2 regions of the Exiguobacterium sp. s183 genome follow, and region 1 is predicted to be linked to the other one. Evidence: riboswitches for the same ligand, from Rfam matches in the RefSeq annotation. Region 1 holds a riboswitch; the other holds the start of a gene.
What was found. Region 1 has a riboswitch for S-adenosylmethionine ahead of KNP62_RS02940 (MetQ/NlpA family ABC transporter substrate-binding protein). Riboswitches for the same ligand answer to the same signal wherever they lie in the genome.
Positions count from the first base shown of each region.

Region 1 (4,045 bases):
AGACAGACGTTCACAGTTATTAAAATCTTTACCGACGCAACACTTCGTCGGATTGGCAGAAGAGGTCGCAGCGGTAGAGGCAAGCGGAAAGAGCGTCATCCGACTCGGGCAAGGGACACCCGATTTACCGACACCCGCTCCAATCTGTGAGGCGCTCGAACGTGCCATCACGGACCCGACCACACACCAATACGGTCCATTTCGAGGACAGACCCGATTGAAAGAAGCGGTCGCATCATTTTACTCTCGTGAATATGGTGTCGAACTCGACCCGGAACGAGAAGTCGCCATCTTGATTGGTAGTAAATCAGGTTTGATCACACTCCCACAATGTCTTCTCGAACCAGGTGACGGGATTTTACTCCCGAACCCGGGTTATCCGGATTACATCTCTGGAGCGAGGCTCGCAGGTGCGGAAATCATCGATTTGACGTTAAAAGAGGAACACGGCTTTCTTCCGGACTATTCAACACTCGACCCGGCACACGCAAAGCTCATGTATTTGAACTACCCGAGCAATCCGACTGGGGCTGTCGCGACGCCGGCATTCTTTGAAGAGACCGTCGCGTTTGCAAAGAAGCATGATGTGATGGTCGTCCACGATTTCGCTTATGGAAGCATTGGGTTCGACGGTTATGTTCCCCCGAGCTTTCTTCAGGCAGATGGTGCGAAAGAAATTGGAATTGAAGTATACACGATGTCGAAGGCGTTCAATATGTCGGGGTGGCGTGTCGCGTTCGCGGTCGGAAATGCCGATATTATTGAAGCCATCAACACGTATCAAGATCACGTCCACGTGTCTGTCTTCTCAGCCATTCAAGAGGCAGCGATTGTGGCGTTAGAATCCCCGCGCGACTTACGTGATGACCTAGCCTCACTTTACGAAACAAGACGAAACCGATTGATTAATGGGTTACGCCGGGCGGGGTGGGAGATTGAGGCACCGAAGGGTTCGTTCTTTGTATGGGCGAAAGTACCTGAGGGGGATGCAAAATCGTTCTCGACAAAGTTACTCCACGAGGCGGGAGTCGCCGTCACACCAGGCTACTTCTTCGGAACAGAGGGAGAGCACCACATCCGTTTCGGTCTCGTATCGTCTGAACAGAAGATTGATGAAGCGGTAGAACGGATTGAGAGACTGTTTGCAGCCTATGAGGAGGTACATTTGTGATTCGTCAGGCCGTGCTCGAATATGACCATTCGCATGATGCGCTCGAGAACCTTCATACGTTGATTGGAAACCGGAAGGCACTCGTTTTGAAAGGATCGAACGGATACGGTGAAGCGGTTCGCGTGTTCCCTCGTCTAGCAAATCTTCCGAGTGTACAGTTCAACGGGGAATGTACAGACGAAGAAATAAATCGTTTGAATGCCTATCGACCCGACGTATGGATTGCCGTCGGCGGAGGTAAATTGATCGATACGGCGAAGCGGATTGCATTCACCCAGTCGGTCCCGCTCATTGTCGTCCCGACACTCGTATCAAACTGTGCAGCCTTCACACCACTCAGCGTCATCTACAGTGAGGAAGGGTCTTACATTCGCTATGACACGTTTCCGGTCGTCATCGAACGCGTCATCGCAGATGAACGACTGTTACGTGATTCGCCTTATGACTATTTCAAGGCTGGCGTCATCGACACGGTCGCAAAGTGGTTCGAGGCTCGTTATATTAGCGGGACGACTTCAAAGGATGCAGGGATTCAGTCAGGGTTATCACTTGCTGCGCAGTGCGGTAAATTGATGGACCTGTCAATCCGCGAACAGGACTTCCGTCGCTACGGTAAGGACATTCGGTATATCGTCGACCATGTTCTCGCAATCGGTGGTGCGGTTGGTGGGTTTGGGGATGCCGGCACTCGTGTTGCTGTCGCTCACGCCGTTCATAATGCACTTAGTCGTTTTGGATCGACCCACCATTGGCTACACGGAGACAAGGTTGGCTTCGGATTGATTGTTCAAGAACGGTTGATTCGATCCGATGACACCCTCCTGCTCGAGGACTGGCTTCAATCCATCGATGCGCCAACTTCACTTACCCAACTTGGGATTCATCCTGATCAAGTCGATGAATTGGTCACTTCGATCGTCGAAGAAATCACGATTCAAGGGATTCGGAATCTTCAAGATTCAGAGCAGTTAAAAGAAATTCTCATCAATCTTCAAGAAGTAGTTTACAAATAATGCTTTTATCAGTAATATAATAACAAAATAATAAAACCGTTTGCTTATCAAGAGTGGTGGAGGGACTGGCCCGATGAAACCCGGCAACCAGATCAGTATGATCATGGTGCTAATTCCAACAGACGAGACGTCTGGGAGATGAGCGTGTCCGACTTTCACTTGTCGTGCCCGCCGCTCTTCGTGAGTAGCGGGCTTTTCATTTGGAGGAGGAACTATTCATGAACATCAAACAAAAAACACTTTTGGCAGGCACGTCATTCCTTGCAGCAATCGCACTTTCTGCGTGTGGACAATCCGAGGCGAGCGAGACGCTCAGCACGGAAGAACTGACGATCGGCGTGACTGGTGGCCCACACGAGCAAATTGCGGAGAAAGTACAAGAACTCGCGAAAGAGGACGGTCTTGAGATCGATATCAAAGTATTCAATGATTACAACACACCGAACACGGCACTCGACGAGGGAAGCCTTGATGTAAACAGTTACCAGACGTTATCGTTCCTCGAACTTCAAAAGTCAGACAAAGGGTATAAAATTGACGACGTATTCAAAACGGTCGCATTCCCGATGGGTCTTTATTCTGAGAAGTTGACAGATATCAAGGATTTAAAAGAAGGAGATAAAGTTGCCGTCCCGAACGATCCGGCAAACGAACTTCGTGCCTTGCGACTATATGAAACAGCAGGTCTGATCACACTAAAAGAAGGTCTGACGGATAAAGCGACGAAACGAGATATCGCGGAAAACCCGCTCAATCTCGAATTCATCGAACTCGAAGCGTCACAGCTCCCGACACAACTTCCGGAAGTGGCCCTTGCAGCCATCAATACGAACTTCGCGATGGGTGCAGGTCTCTCTATCAACGAGGATGCCCTGTTCCATGAGGACACGGTCGACAACCCGTATCCGAACTATGTGGTTGTCCGTTCGGCCAACAAAGAAGATGAGGTCGTTGAGACGTTGAAGTCTTACTACCATTCGGATGAAGTACGTGCCTTCATCGAAGAGGAATTCAATGGATCTGTCGTACCAGCGTTCTGAGGAGGGATTCGATGATTGAACTGAAACAAATCACCAAGCAATTTCACGTCAATGGAGATACGATCACCGCGCTCGACGACGTCTCCCTTACAATCGAAAAAGGGGAGATCTTCGGCATCATCGGCCGAAGCGGTGCCGGAAAGAGTACCCTTATCCGGATGATCAATCTATTAGAACGCCCGACGACAGGTGTCGTTGAGATTGAGGGACAAGACATCACGCTGCTAAAGAAAAAAGGTCTGTCGAATTTACGTCAGCGAATCGGCATGATCTTTCAACATTACAACCTATTAAAGACCGCGACCGTCGAAGAGAATGTCGCCATCCCGCTCCGCCTCGAAGGGCTCGGGAAGCAAGTCATCCGTGAACGGGTCGACCGCTATCTCAACATCGTCGGTTTATCTGAACATCGGAACCATTATCCGGAACAATTATCAGGCGGTCAAAAACAGCGTGTCGCCATTGCGCGAGCGCTCGCCCATGAACCGGACATCCTCCTCAGCGACGAGTCGACGAGTGCGCTCGACCCTGAGACGACCGAGTCGATCTTAGAGTTGTTGCTCGAGATCAACCGAGAACTCGGATTGACCATCTTCTTGATCACGCATGAGATGGAAGTGATTGAACGAATCTGTGACCGAGTCGCCGTCATCGATCATGGGAAAATTATTGAACAAGGCAACGTGTTGGATGTCTTCTCAAACCCGAGACACGAAACGACGCAGCGGTTCTTGAAGACGAATCTCGATGTTCCGGAAGAAGTGGTGTCGGAATTACAGACGCGAGGCACGCTCGTTCATTTATCATTCATCGGTAGTCAA
Region 1 covers NZ_JACSKN010000001.1:561,351-565,395, forward strand. Annotated here, with positions in the region: gene KNP62_RS02930 (aminotransferase class I/II-fold pyridoxal phosphate-dependent enzyme) at 1-1,171, shown strand, start outside; gene KNP62_RS02935 (iron-containing alcohol dehydrogenase) at 1,168-2,184, shown strand; SAM riboswitch class I at 2,226-2,329, shown strand; gene KNP62_RS02940 (MetQ/NlpA family ABC transporter substrate-binding protein) at 2,403-3,224, shown strand; gene KNP62_RS02945 (methionine ABC transporter ATP-binding protein) at 3,236-4,045, shown strand, end outside.

Region 2 (4,045 bases), on a different contig from region 1:
GGAATGCTATTACGGCATACTTAGAGATTGTCATCCCAGCAGCGGTTTATCTTGCCCTCGGTGGGGAGACCGGTCTCGACTTTTATTCGCAAGATTCGTTCGTGCCGCTTGCTGGACTGTTCCTTGCCATCTTTTTAAACACGGTGTTCCAAAAATATCAGGTGAAATGGTGGTTCCGCGTCGACATCGCATTGAGCGACTTTATGAAGATTGCCTTCTATACGTACGTCGTCAGTTTGATTTTCATCTTAGCGGCAGCGTTTTTCCGAGAGACCAACTTACTCGTCGTCAGTAGCATCGCCGCTGCGTTGACATTCTTTATTAAACGTCTCCTCATTCAAAAAGAGCGACAAGATGCATTCAAATCTTTGATTGAGCAATACGATGAAGCGAAAGAGGCCGTTTCCTTGTCACAGAGCGAGGCGCAAGCCATCGAAGTATTTTTAAGTCAATGCGAACAGCTGAATCATTATGATGAAGGGTATGTCGAGTTTAAATTGTTTGAACGCACCCTCTACTTTGATTTGAAGACGCGACAACCCATCGATCGCCCCATCGTCTTCACCTTGCTTGAGATGAGTCAGCCAATCGAGCAAGTCCTCGACTATGAAATGCGCTTTGAATGGGATACTTCCCTTTCTGATGCTTTCCACGACGATTACCACAGCTTCGTTTCTGTTCGTTCGGAGGAAATCGAAGAGATTCGTACATGGATTGTCATGACGGGAGAACCTGTATACGGTTATCCAAAGATTATTCAGCACGAAATCATCAAATTGTTAAAATCGTTCAACCGAACCATTAGCCGTTGTCACGAACGGGACCGCCTCTATACCGAGAGTCGGACGGACAGCTTAACGCTTCTTGCTAATGCGCGTGCATTTTATGAATATGGCATTCAACAAATATCCGATATGTCGGTATATCCGATATCGGTCGCCATGCTCGATATTGATTTTTTCAAAAAGATTAACGATACGTATGGTCATCAGGTCGGGGACCATGTCTTACAAGAGTTCGGACGACGAATCCGTCAGGTGCTTCGCCCGGATGATTTTGCGGCACGCTATGGTGGCGAAGAATTTATTTTATTGCTCAATCATTGTGATATGCACCAAGCGATTGAAATCACGGAGCGGATTCGCCATCAAATCGAAGCGAAACCGTTTCTTGTCGACCACCATGAGATTTCTGTCACCGCGTCTATCGGGGTCGATACAATCGAAGCGTTCGGGAACAAGCGTCTCGATGATACGATTCGAAACGCGGACCGTGCCCTGTATGTTGGTGGAAAATATGCAGGACGTAACCGTGTGGCGCACTTCAACAATTTAACGACGTAAACTCCCCTTTCTCACATCGAATTGGGGAGTTTTTAGGTTGACAACGGGATTTGAAACAGGTACGTTAGGGAACGTGTTTGATAATAGGATAACTTAACTTTTTATCGAGAGAGACGGAGGGACTGGCCCTATGAAGTCTCGGCAGCGGAGAACCTGTGCCAAATCCAGCGGGCGTATTGCTCGAAAGATGAAAAGGGTATTTCACACGAAGGACCTTTTTCTCAAGAAAAAGGTCCTTTTTATTTTTTAGTGAGGTGATTATTTTGGAACAACCAACAGCAAACAAGTGGGCACTTCTGCCGTTACTCGTCTTCTTGCTCTTTTTCATCGGGGCGGGTGTCTACTATGGGGACTTTTATAAGTTTCCAGTCCTTGTCGCAGCCATGATCGCATTGATGGTTGCAGCATTCATGACAAAAGGAAGTGCCACTCAAACCGTCGAGCGCATCGCGCAAGGTGCCGGAAATCCGGGAATCATCATTATGATTTTTATTTTCTTACTGGCCGGTGCCTTTTCAACGGTAGCCGAATCAATCGGTGCCATCGACGCGACGGTCAACGCGGCGTTGACGCTTTTACCCCCATCGCTTCTCTTAAGTGGACTATTCGTCATTGCTGCTTTCATTTCAATGGCAATGGGTACATCGACCGGAACGATTGCGGCACTTGCGCCGATTGCCCTCGGTATTCATGAGGAAAGTGGTGTGAACGTCGCCATCGCAGCCGCGGCAGTGGTCGGCGGAGCCATGTTCGGAGACAACCTTTCATTCATTTCGGATACGACCATTGCTGCCGTAAGGACACAACGGACGAACATGCGCGATAAGTTCCGGACGAACTTCTGGATTGTGCTACCAGCTGCCATCATCACGACGATTTTACTCGCCGTCTTGTCGAACGGTGAATCGACGGTCGATGTCGCCGCATTCGAATGGTATAAACTGATTCCGTATCTCGCGGTCATCGGACTGGCGTTAACGGGACTGAACGTCATTCTCGTCCTGTTGGGCGGAATTACGCTAACCGGAATCATCGGTCTTCTCGACGGAAGCTTATCCGTCACAGCATTTGTGACCGCTATCGCCGATGGTATGGTCGGTATGGCCGAAATCTCGTTCTTGACGTTACTCATGGGCGGCCTCGTCGGACTCATTTCGCACAACGGTGGACTCACGTATTTGCGTGATGCGCTGACGTCACGGATTCAAAAACGTGCCGGTGCCGAGTGGAGTATCGCTGGTCTCGTCAGTGCGACGAACGTGGCGACGGCGAACAATACGATTTCCATTCTCGTAGCCGGACCACTCGCCGCGAACATTGCGGACGAATATGATATCGAACGGAAGAAATCAGCAAGTGTACTCGATATCTTCTCATGTGGTGTACAAGGGATTCTTCCATATGGAGCGCAACTCCTCATCGCCGCAGAGTTGACGAAGACCGCTTCGCCTGACCTCGTCCCGTTCATGTTTTATCCGTTCCTCCTCTTTATCTGCGGAGGGATTGCCATCGCATTCAATTTCCCGCGTTTTAAAAAGCAGTCTTAAGCGAAAACACCTCTTTATTCAAAGGGGTGTTTGTCGTTTAGTGACCATCTCTTGTTTCAATTGCTCGTTGCGTTTTTTGAAAGCACGTCGTTTGAGCACTTCTTCTAGTCCTCGACTGATGGCCCACAACGCGACCAAAAGCAGACCGAGCATCGATAAACGAAACGGGCTTTGGATAAATTCTTCCCATTGATCCCCGATGACCGAGAAAATGACGACGACGAGTAGTTTCCCAAATCCCGCCGCCAAAATGAACGTACGGAGCGGCATCTGAATGAGCGCCAGCAAATAGGTGATCAAACTGACCGGGATGAACGGGAGTGAATACAAGAACCCGAGTGAGATCGGACTCATATGGTTGATTCGTTCTAACCAATAGACCGCCGCTTTATGTTTTTCGAGCCAACGCGTCATCGGTTTACGAAACACATATCGGACCGCCGCGAAGACGACAATCGTTCCGAGTAAGTTCCCGATCCATGATAAAAGGACCCCTAACAAAAAACCATATGTTGCCGCATTCGCTGAAATGATTAAAACGAGTGGCAAAAACGGAAAGATCGCTTCTAAAAATGGAGCGCCAAGTCCGGCCCAAGGACCGCCAGGCAAACTTTGAAGCCATTCGATTAATTGGATGATGTACTGTTGGAGAGAAGTGAGCATAGTCGTTCCACCTTCAACTTTCGTTACTACTACTCTATTACCCGAATTCGATTTGCAAGACGCATCTCCCTGCATTCGTCAAAAAAATTAAAAACCATTTGCGAAAATTCGTCGTGATATTTATCATATAATAATGGACTTGTGGTTGCAGGCAAGTCTATTCGTCGAACGACACAACCCAACGTTCGTTTTCCTGCAAAAAACTGAACACAGGGGAGCAACACAACATGGAAACAAAACCAATGCGGGTCTTGCTGTACTATAAGTACGTCAACATCGAAGACCCAGAAACACTCACGCAAGAACATTTGAAGTATTGTAAAGACCTCGGCATCAAAGGACGCATCTTGATTTCCTCCGAAGGAATCAACGGGACGTGCTCTGGTACTTGGGAACAAACTGAGCAATACATGAACGACTTGAAGGCAAACCCACTCTTCAGCGATATCGAGTTCAAAATCGATGAAGTCGAAGAGCATGCGTTCAAGAAAA
Region 2 covers NZ_JACSKN010000004.1:276,433-280,477, reverse strand. Annotated here, with positions in the region: gene KNP62_RS11585 (GGDEF domain-containing protein) at 1-1,343, shown strand, start outside; SAM riboswitch class I at 1,442-1,537, shown strand; gene KNP62_RS11580 (Na+/H+ antiporter NhaC family protein) at 1,607-2,890, shown strand; gene KNP62_RS11575 (TVP38/TMEM64 family protein) at 2,909-3,553, opposite strand; gene trhO (oxygen-dependent tRNA uridine(34) hydroxylase TrhO) at 3,781-4,045, shown strand, end outside.
Region 2: linked by a shared signal. The riboswitch ahead of KNP62_RS11580 (Na+/H+ antiporter NhaC family protein) and the one ahead of KNP62_RS02940 (MetQ/NlpA family ABC transporter substrate-binding protein) in region 1 are both predicted to bind S-adenosylmethionine.